Regions from separate parts of the Sphingomonas sp. BRN-1R genome, predicted to be linked through region 2. Evidence: predicted binding sites of a transcription regulator. Region 2 holds the regulator's gene; the other holds the start of a gene.
The links. The regulator LexA, encoded in region 2, represses DNA repair genes until DNA is damaged. The targets are predictions, from matches to a motif close to GTTCCNCNCTTGTTCT.
Positions count from the first base shown of each region.

Region 1: the regulator LexA is predicted to act here: its motif matches at 1,789-1,804, upstream of recA (recombinase RecA).

Region 1 is NZ_CM173236.1:2,514,543-2,518,992, reverse strand. It holds gene AC3ANX_RS11480 (hybrid sensor histidine kinase/response regulator) at 1-1,310, shown strand, start outside; gene AC3ANX_RS11475 (response regulator) at 1,327-1,680, shown strand; gene recA (recombinase RecA) at 1,881-2,969, shown strand; gene AC3ANX_RS11465 (glutathione S-transferase family protein) at 3,168-3,797, shown strand; gene AC3ANX_RS11460 (dicarboxylate/amino acid:cation symporter) at 4,131-4,450, opposite strand, start outside.
Region 2 is NZ_CM173236.1:1,721,527-1,725,976, reverse strand. It holds gene trpC (indole-3-glycerol phosphate synthase TrpC) at 1-652, shown strand, start outside; gene moaC (cyclic pyranopterin monophosphate synthase MoaC) at 649-1,131, shown strand; gene AC3ANX_RS07935 (molybdopterin molybdotransferase MoeA) at 1,132-2,316, shown strand; gene lexA (transcriptional repressor LexA) at 2,385-3,065, shown strand; partial or broken gene AC3ANX_RS07925 (ComEC/Rec2 family competence protein) at 3,070-4,450, opposite strand, start outside.

The DNA.
Region 1 (4,450 bases), 790 kb from region 2:
TCGCCATCCGCCTGAAGGATCATCCCGACGAGCCGGTCGCGTTGTCGATCGCGGGCGCGCGGGGGCTGGGCGATGCGGCGGTGCTGCTCAGCCTCAAGGACAATGGCGAGGAGACCCGGCTCAAGCGCGAGGTCGCGCAGGCCACCAAGATGCAGGCGGTCGGCCAGCTCGCCGGCGGTGTCGCGCATGATTTCAACAACATCCTCACCGCGATCATCGGCCATTGCGACCTGATGCTGATGCGCCATTCGCCCGGCGACAGCGACTATGACGACATCCAGCAGATCCGCGCCAATTCGAACCGCGCCGCCTCGCTGACGCGCCAGTTGCTTGCCTTCTCGCGCCAGCAGACGCTCCGCCCGCAGGTGCTGCAACTGCCCGATATCGTCTCGGAAGTGTCGCAGCTTCTCAAGCGCCTGCTCGGCGAGACGATCACGCTCAACGTCAAGCATGGCCGCAGCCTCGCGCCGGTGCGCGCCGATCCGGGGCAGCTCGAACAGGTCGTCGTCAACCTTGCGGTCAACGCGCGCGATGCGATGCTCAGCAAACCGCCGCAGGGTGGCGCGGTGCTGTCGATCCGCACCTTCGCCGTCACCGCCGCCGACGTGCGGCGGATGGGGTCGGACATCCTGCCGATCGCCGATTACGTCGCGCTCGAAGTCGCCGACAATGGTGCGGGTATTCCTCCTGAGATCCTGCCCAAGATCTTCGAGCCGTTCTTCACCACCAAGGAGGTCGGCAAGGGCACCGGGCTCGGGTTGTCGACCGTCTATGGCATCGTCAAGCAATCGGGTGGCTATATCTTTGCGGAATCCAAGGCGGGGCAGGGGGCGGTGTTCACGCTCTATCTGCCGGTCCACACCGCCTCGGTGCCGGTCGCCGATACGGTGATCGTGCCGCCCAAGAAGCCGCTCGACCTGTGGGGCAGCGGCACCATCCTGCTGGTCGAGGACGAGGACATGGTGCGCGCCGTCGCCGAACGCGCGCTGACGCGGCAGGGTTATACCGTCCTCACCGCCGAACATGGCGAGGCGGCGCTCGAACGGCTCGCCAGTCAGCCGCGCCCCGATCTGCTCGTCACCGACGTTATGATGCCGCTGATGGACGGGCCGACGATGGTGCGCCACGCCCGCAAGCGCTACCCGGACCTGCCGATCCTGTTCATGTCGGGCTATGCCGAGGAGACGCTGCGCAAGTCGATCGATCTCGACAACGTCGCATTTTTGGCCAAACCGTTTTCAGTTCAGCAGCTTGCCGAGGCGGTGCGCGCGCTTATGACGGCAAAAGGGCTTGGTGCGGGCGGGGGTTGACGGTTATGGGCGAATCATGGGCGCACCGCAGAATATCCTGATCGTCGAAGACGAACCGCTGATCGCAATGATGCTGGAGGACTTCCTCGAGATCCTCGACAAGGTGCCGGTCGGCACTGCCGATTGCTGCGCGGCGGCGCTGGAGCTGGTCGAGGCGGGGGGGATCGACGCCGCGATCCTCGATCTCAATTTGCGTGGCGGCGAGACCAGCCTGCCGATCGCCGACGCGCTGGCCGAGCGGAACATCCCGTTCGTGTTCGCGACCGGCGGCTCGCACGACAGCGTGGCGGAACGCTTCCGCGACCGGCCGTCGCTCGCCAAGCCGTTCACGATGGATGGCGTGTCGAAGGCGTTAGACGCGCTCGCCTGACCTCGTCGCCCCGGCGCAGGCCGGGGCCGCTGCATAATCTGGCTAGCCGATTGCTCCGAAGTGAGCGGCCCCGGCCTGCGCCGGGGCGACGATGACACGAAATTGTAAGTTCCGCTCTTGTTCTCCCGGAACAAATAGGATACGAAGCCTCCAACGCGCATTGTATCGGTGCGCACAACGGTTTAGCGATGGAGGCTCCTGTGGCGGCATCTTTGAAGGTCATCGACTCCAAAATGGCAGCATCCAATACCAAGGCCGCCGACGAGCGGCAAAAGGCGCTCGAAGCCGCACTCGCGCAGATTGATCGCGCGTTCGGCAAGGGCTCGGCGATGAAGCTCGGCTCCAAGGAGACGATGCAGGTCGAGGCGATCTCGACCGGCTCGCTCGGACTCGATATCGCGCTTGGCGTGGGCGGCCTGCCGCGCGGCCGCGTGATCGAGATCTACGGGCCGGAAAGCTCGGGCAAGACCACGCTCGCGCTCCATGTCATCGCCGAGGCGCAGAAGACCGGCGGCACCGCTGCCTTCGTCGATGCGGAGCATGCGCTCGATCCGGTGTATGCCAAGAAGCTTGGTGTCAATATTGACGAACTGATCGTCTCGCAGCCCGACACCGGCGAGCAGGCGCTCGAAATCGTCGACACGCTCGTGCGCTCGAACGCGATCGACGTGCTGGTTGTCGACTCGGTCGCCGCGCTGGTGCCGCGCGCCGAAATCGAGGGCGAGATGGGCGACAGCCATGTCGGCCTTCAGGCGCGTCTCATGTCGCAGAGCCTGCGCAAGCTGACCGGCTCGATCAGCCGCTCGCGTTGCATGGTGATCTTCATCAACCAGCTCCGCATGAAGATCGGTGTGATGTACGGCAATCCCGAGACGACGACGGGCGGCAACGCTCTCAAATTCTACGCCTCGGTCCGCCTCGACATTCGTCGCACCGGCCAGATCAAGGACCGCGAGGAGATCATCGGCAACACCACGCGCGTCAAGGTCGTCAAGAACAAGGTCGCCCCGCCGTTCAAGCAGGTCGAGTTCGACATCATGTACGGGCAGGGCGTCTCCAAGATCGGCGAGATCCTCGATCTCGGCGTGAAGGCCGGGCTGGTCGAGAAATCGGGCGCGTGGTTCAGCTACGACAGCGTGCGCATCGGTCAGGGTCGTGAGAACTCGAAGAACTTCCTGCGGGAAAATCCCGAGATGTGCGACCGTCTCGAAAAGGCGATCCGCAGCCGCACCGACAAGGTCGCCGAAGAAATGATGGCCGGTCCCGAGGACGACGACGCCGAAATGTGAGGTAGCGCCGCCGCTCGGGTGGCGGCGCACTCTTTCTTTTACGCGACGTGCCCTCACACGCCGCGAAGCCCGGAAAGGCCCGCGTACGCCGCGGGCCTTTCAGCATGTCGCGCCGCAGCATGCGCCGGTCGCCCTTGCCGGAGGTTTTCGGAACCGTCTTGCACGGCATGCGCTGAGCGCTCCGCGAAAGGAGCCGGCATGACCATCATCGTCCATCATCTCGAGAATTCGCGGTCGCAGCGCGTCTTGTGGTTGCTCGAGGAACTCGGCCTGCCGTACATCGTCCGCCGTTACGCGCGCGATGCCAGGACGATGCTCGCGCCCGAAGCGCTCAAGCGCATCCACCCGCTCGGCAAGTCGCCGATCGTCGAGGATGACAGCCACGTTCTGGTCGAGACCGGTGCGATCGTCGAATATCTGGTCGAGAAAGGCGATGGCCGCTTCGCCGCGCCCGCGCATCGGGGGGCGGCTTTGCGTTACCGCCAGTTTCTTCATTACGCCGAGGGCTCGCTGATGCCGCCGCTGTTGGTGTCGCTCGTGCTGAGCCGTGTGCCGGTGTTCGGACGCGCGGCGATCAAGCGTTTCCGGCCGATGGTGGAGGTGCATCTCGACTATGTGGAAAGCGTGCTGGCGGATCATCCGTGGTTTGCGGGCGACACGATTACCGCCGCCGACGTGATGATGAGCTTCCCGCTCGAGGCGGCGCGCAGCCGCGCCGGGCTAGACGCGAGTCGCCCGGCGACGATCGCCTGGCTCGACAGGATTCATGCGCGCCCCGCCTATCAGGCGGCGCTCCAACAGGGTGGCGCTTACGCTTACGCGGGGTAGGTCGGGCGATCTTTCGGGAATCTATATCATCAGGCGCCTTACCTAGGGCGACGCGACGAGACGGCTTTCACCAGCGGTGCGAGCGCGATCTCGATTCGTGCGGGGGGCGATCTTCACCGGCGATCCTCAGGTGAGCCGATTCCACAGCGGTTCGCCGACACCGTTCGTCTGCCCTACGCCGACATGCGTTTGCGGGGTTCCGCGCCGCCGCGTTCGCTCCGGGCAGAACGTATGCGTACAATGTTCGCGGACGTCGCCCAGCCTTTGTCGCGGAGAACGCACTTACCCCCGCGATCGAATCGACGTCACCGCTCCCGCTACGCAGGATCGTTGTCACCCGTGATGGCTGAACCCATGGCTCGGTGCATGCGGCGGCTCGATCTCGGCGGGTAGCGGCTCCTCGAAGCCGCCTTCCCAGCGCGCCACGACGCTCGCCGCAATCGCGTTGCCCACCACGTTGGTCGCCGAGCGGCCCATGTCGAGGAACTGATCCACGCCGATGATGAGCAACAGCCCCGCCTCGGGAATGCCGAACTGCGACAAAGTCGCCGCGATCACGACGAGGCTCGCGCGGGGCACGCCGGCGATACCCTTCGATGTCACCATCAAGGTCAGCAGCATGACGATCTGCGTGCCAAGCGCGAGGTGGATGC
Region 2 (4,450 bases):
CGATGCGAAGGCGCTGACCGGCCATGCGCTGATCGCCGAGATCAAGAAGGCAAGCCCGTCGAAGGGGCTGATCCGCGCCGATTTCGATCCGCCGGCGCATGCACGCGCCTATCAGGCGGGTGGTGCCGCCTGTCTTTCGGTGCTGACCGACGAGCCGTGGTTCCAGGGCTGCGACGACTATCTCACCGCCGCGCGGGACGTCGTGGAGATCCCGGTGCTGCGCAAGGACTTCATGGTCGATCCGTGGCAGGCGCCCGAATCGCGCGGGCTGGGTGCGGACTGCATCCTGCTGATCGTCGCCGCGCTCGACGATGGGCTGCTCGCCGAGATCGAGGCGAGCGCGCTGGAATGCGGCATGGACGTGCTGGTCGAGGTGCACGACGCCAAGGAGATGGACCGCGCGCTGAAGCTCAAGTCGCGGCTGATCGGCGTCAACAACCGCAATCTGCGCGACTTCACCGTGGATTTCGCGCGCACCTACGAACTGGTGTCGAAAGCCCCCAAAGGCTGCACCTTTGTCGCCGAAAGCGGGCTGACCACGCGCGCCGACCTAGACGCGATGGCCGAGCATGACATCAAATGCTTTTTGATCGGCGAAGCGCTGATGCGGCAGGACGATGTGGAGGCGGCGACGCGGGCGCTGGTCGGGTGAGCGCGCTCACCCATCTCGATGCGTCCGGCGCGGCGCACATGGTCGATGTCGGCGGCAAGGCCGTCACCGCGCGGCAGGCGATCGCCACCGGGCGCATCGCCATGTCGGCACAGGCTGCGGAGGCGATCCGCAGCGGCACCGCGCTCAAAGGCGACGTGCTCGCGGTCGCGCGCATCGCCGGCATCATGGCGGCCAAGCGCACCAGCGACCTCATCCCCTTGTGCCACCCGCTGCCGCTGACCCGCGTCGCGGTCGATCTCGCGCCCGACCAGGATGGCGTCACCGTGACCGCCACCGCCGCGACCGAGGGCAAGACCGGTGTCGAGATGGAAGCGCTCACCGCTGCCAGCGTCGCGCTGCTGACGATCTACGACATGGCCAAGGCGATCGACAAGGCGATGGTGATCTCAGGGCTTCGGCTGCTGGAGAAGCGCGGCGGCAAATCGGGCGACTGGCATGCGCCGGAGGACACCGCCTAGATGCCCGCCCTGCTGCCGGTGGAAGACGCACTCGCGCGCCTGCTCGCGCTCGCCGCGCCGGTCGCACGCGAGGACGCGCCGATCCGTGCCGCCACCGGGCGCTGGGCGGCGGACGACGTGTGCGCGCTGCGGACGCAGCCTTACGCCGATCTGTCGGCGATGGACGGCTATGCGCTGCGCTTCGGCGATCTGCCCGGCCCGTTCGCCGTAATCGGCGAGAGCGCGGCGGGTTCGCCGTTCCCGCGCGCGGTCGGCGCGGGTGAGGCGGTGCGCATCTTCACCGGCGCGACGATGCCCGACGGCACCGACACGGTGCTGGTCCAGGAGGAGGCCGCGCGCGACGGCGAGCACCTGCGCCTCGTCGGCGACGGCCCCGCCCACGTCGGCCGCAACGTCCGCCGCAAAGGCCTCGATTTCAGCACCGGCGAGGTGCTGGTCGCGCGCGGCGAGCGGCTGACCGCCGCCCGCATCGCGGTCGCCGCGACCGGCGGACACGGCACGCTACCGGTGCGCCGCGTGATCCGCGTGGCCACGGTTGCGACCGGCGACGAACTGGTCGCACCCGGCGCGCCGCTGCCGCCGGGGGCGCTGCCCGAATCGAACGGCGCGATGCTCGCGGCGATGCTCGCGGACCTCCCGGTCGAGGTGGTCGATCTCGGCATCCTGCCCGACCGGCTCGATACGATCACCACGGCCTTCGCTGCCGTGGATGCCGACATTCTCGTCACCACCGGCGGCGCGTCGGTCGGCGATCACGATCTGGTGCGCCCTGCGCTTGAGGCGGCCGGCGGCAATCTCGACTTCTGGAAGATCGCGCTGCGCCCGGGCAAGCCGATGCTGGCCGGGCGGCTGAACGGCGCGGTGGTGCTGGGCCTGCCCGGCAATCCGGTATCCGCGTTCGTCACCGCGACACTGTTCCTGCGCCCGCTGATCGCGTTCATGAGCGGTGCCGCCGATCCTGCACCGCGTCGTACCGGCGCGGTTCTCGGTGAGGATCTGCCTGCCAACGATCACCGCACCGACTATCTGCGTGCGGAGACGCGTGGCGGCCGTGTCTTCGTCGCGGCCATTCAGGACAGCTCGATGCTGCGCACGTTGGCACGCGCCGACTGCCTCGTCGTCCGCGCGCCGCACGCAGCCCCGGCCAAGGCCGGCGACTCGGTGGAAATCCTGCCACTTTGGTGATGGATCGTCCTTGACGGGCCTATCATTGTTCCATATTGGTTCCGCATCTGTTCGGACGGAGGAACGCGATGCTCACCCGCAAGCAGCACGAGCTGATCTGCTTCATCAATGACCGCCTTGAGGAAACTGGGGTGTCGCCCTCGTTCGAGGAGATGAAGGAGGCGCTCGATCTGAAATCCAAGTCGGGCGTGCATCGTCTCATCAGCGCACTCGAGGAGCGGCAGTTCATCCGCCGCCTGCCCAATCGCGCGCGTGCGCTCGAAGTGCTGCGCATGCCCGAACGGACCGCGCCGCCGAAGAAAGCCGCCGCGACGGCTGAGGCGCCCGCCCCCTCCAACGTGCGCACGCTGCCGCAGCCTGCGAACGATGTTGTCGAGATCCCGCTGCACGGCCGCATCGCCGCCGGCGTGCCGATCGAGGCGTTCGAGGGTCAGTCGATGCTCGCCGTGCCCGCCGCGCTGCTTGGCGGCGGCGAACATTATGCGCTGGAGGTAGCCGGGGACTCGATGGTCGATGCTGGCATTCTCGACGGCGATTACGCGCTGATCCGCCGCACCGAAATCGCCCGCGACGGCGAGATCGTCGTCGCGCTGATCGAGGAGGCTGAGGCGACGCTCAAGTATTTCCGCCGCGAGGGCGCGATGGTTCGGCTCGATCCCGCCAACCGCGCCTATGATCCGCAGCGCTACGCCCCCGCGCAGGTGCGGATCCAGGGTAAGCTCGCCGGGTTGCTGCGTCGCTACGATTGATCCGCCACGGGTGACGGTCACCCGGTTGGTCGACGGTGGCGATGTTCGCGGTGGATAACGTGATCGCGACCCCACCGGTCTTCGCGAGCGTCGTCTGGTCGAGCTTGAGCCAGCGTGGGCTACAGGCGCGCGGCAGACGGCGCTCGCTGATGACGATGTCGACTGTCTTGCAGAGCGGCGCGAGTTGCTCGGTGGGTACGAAATAGCCGCTGCGCGTTGCCAGGATGCGCCAGCGCCGTCCGCCGCTGGTGCGCTGGACGACGCAGAGGTCGCGGCTGCACCGCGCATCGGGTTGTTCGGACAGGAGCAGCGGCACGCCGACGATGCCGCCGTTCTCCGCAAAGGTGTTGGCGGTGTAATCGCCGGTGCGGTCGCGCAGCACCGCAAGATTGCCGCCGGGCGTGCGGATCGCGGCATGGCGGCCATCGCCGGTGACGAGCAGATCGGGCACGGGCGTCAGCAGCGCCCAGACCGCGCCCGCCGCCAGCGGCACCGCGCCGAGCCGCCGCCATCGTGTCCGCCATAGCGCAATCCACAGACCGCCCGCCACCATCAGCGCGTATGCGCCAGATGGCATGGCCGGCAGCGGAGCCACTGCACCGGGCAGCGCGGCCACCGCATGCGCGATCCACAGCAGCAGGTCGAGCGAGCGCGCGGTCACCCACCAGAACGGCCAGCCCGCGCCGATCGCGTCGAACAGCAGCGCAAGCGCCTCGAACGGCATCGTCACGAAGGTGGTCAGCGGGATCGCGACGATGTTCGCGACCGATCCGTACACGCCCGCACGGTGAAAGTGGAACACCGAGATCGGGATGAGCGCCAGTTCGACGACGACGCCGGTGACCAGCAGCGATACCAGCTCGCGCAGCATCGCGCGCCAGCGTCGCTCCTCGTGCGGGCCGAACCAGCGCTTCATCGCCGGGTGCTCGTGCAGCGACACGATCGCCGCCACCGCCGCGAACGAAAGCTGGAAGCTTGGACCCGCGAGCGCCTCCGGGTACAGCAGCAACACCACGAACGCGCCCGCCGCAACCAGCCGCAAGGTGATCGCCTCGCGCCCCATCGCCAGCGCGACCAACACCAGCAGCGCGGCGACGCACGATCGCACCGTCGGCACCTCCGCACCGGTCAGCAGCGTATAGCCGATCGCGGCGAGCGCCCCCGCCCCGGCCGCGATCATCGGCACGCGCAGCCGCAGCGCGATCCACGGGCTGAGCGCGAGCAATCGCCCGACGATCAGCATCACCGCGCCCACGGCGGCGGTGATGTGCAGCCCGCTCACCGACAGCAGATGCGCGAGACCGGAGCGGCGCATCGCATCCGCGTCGCTTTCGGAGATGGCATATTGGTCGCCGGTCGCCAGCGCGGCGGCGATCGCCCCCGCC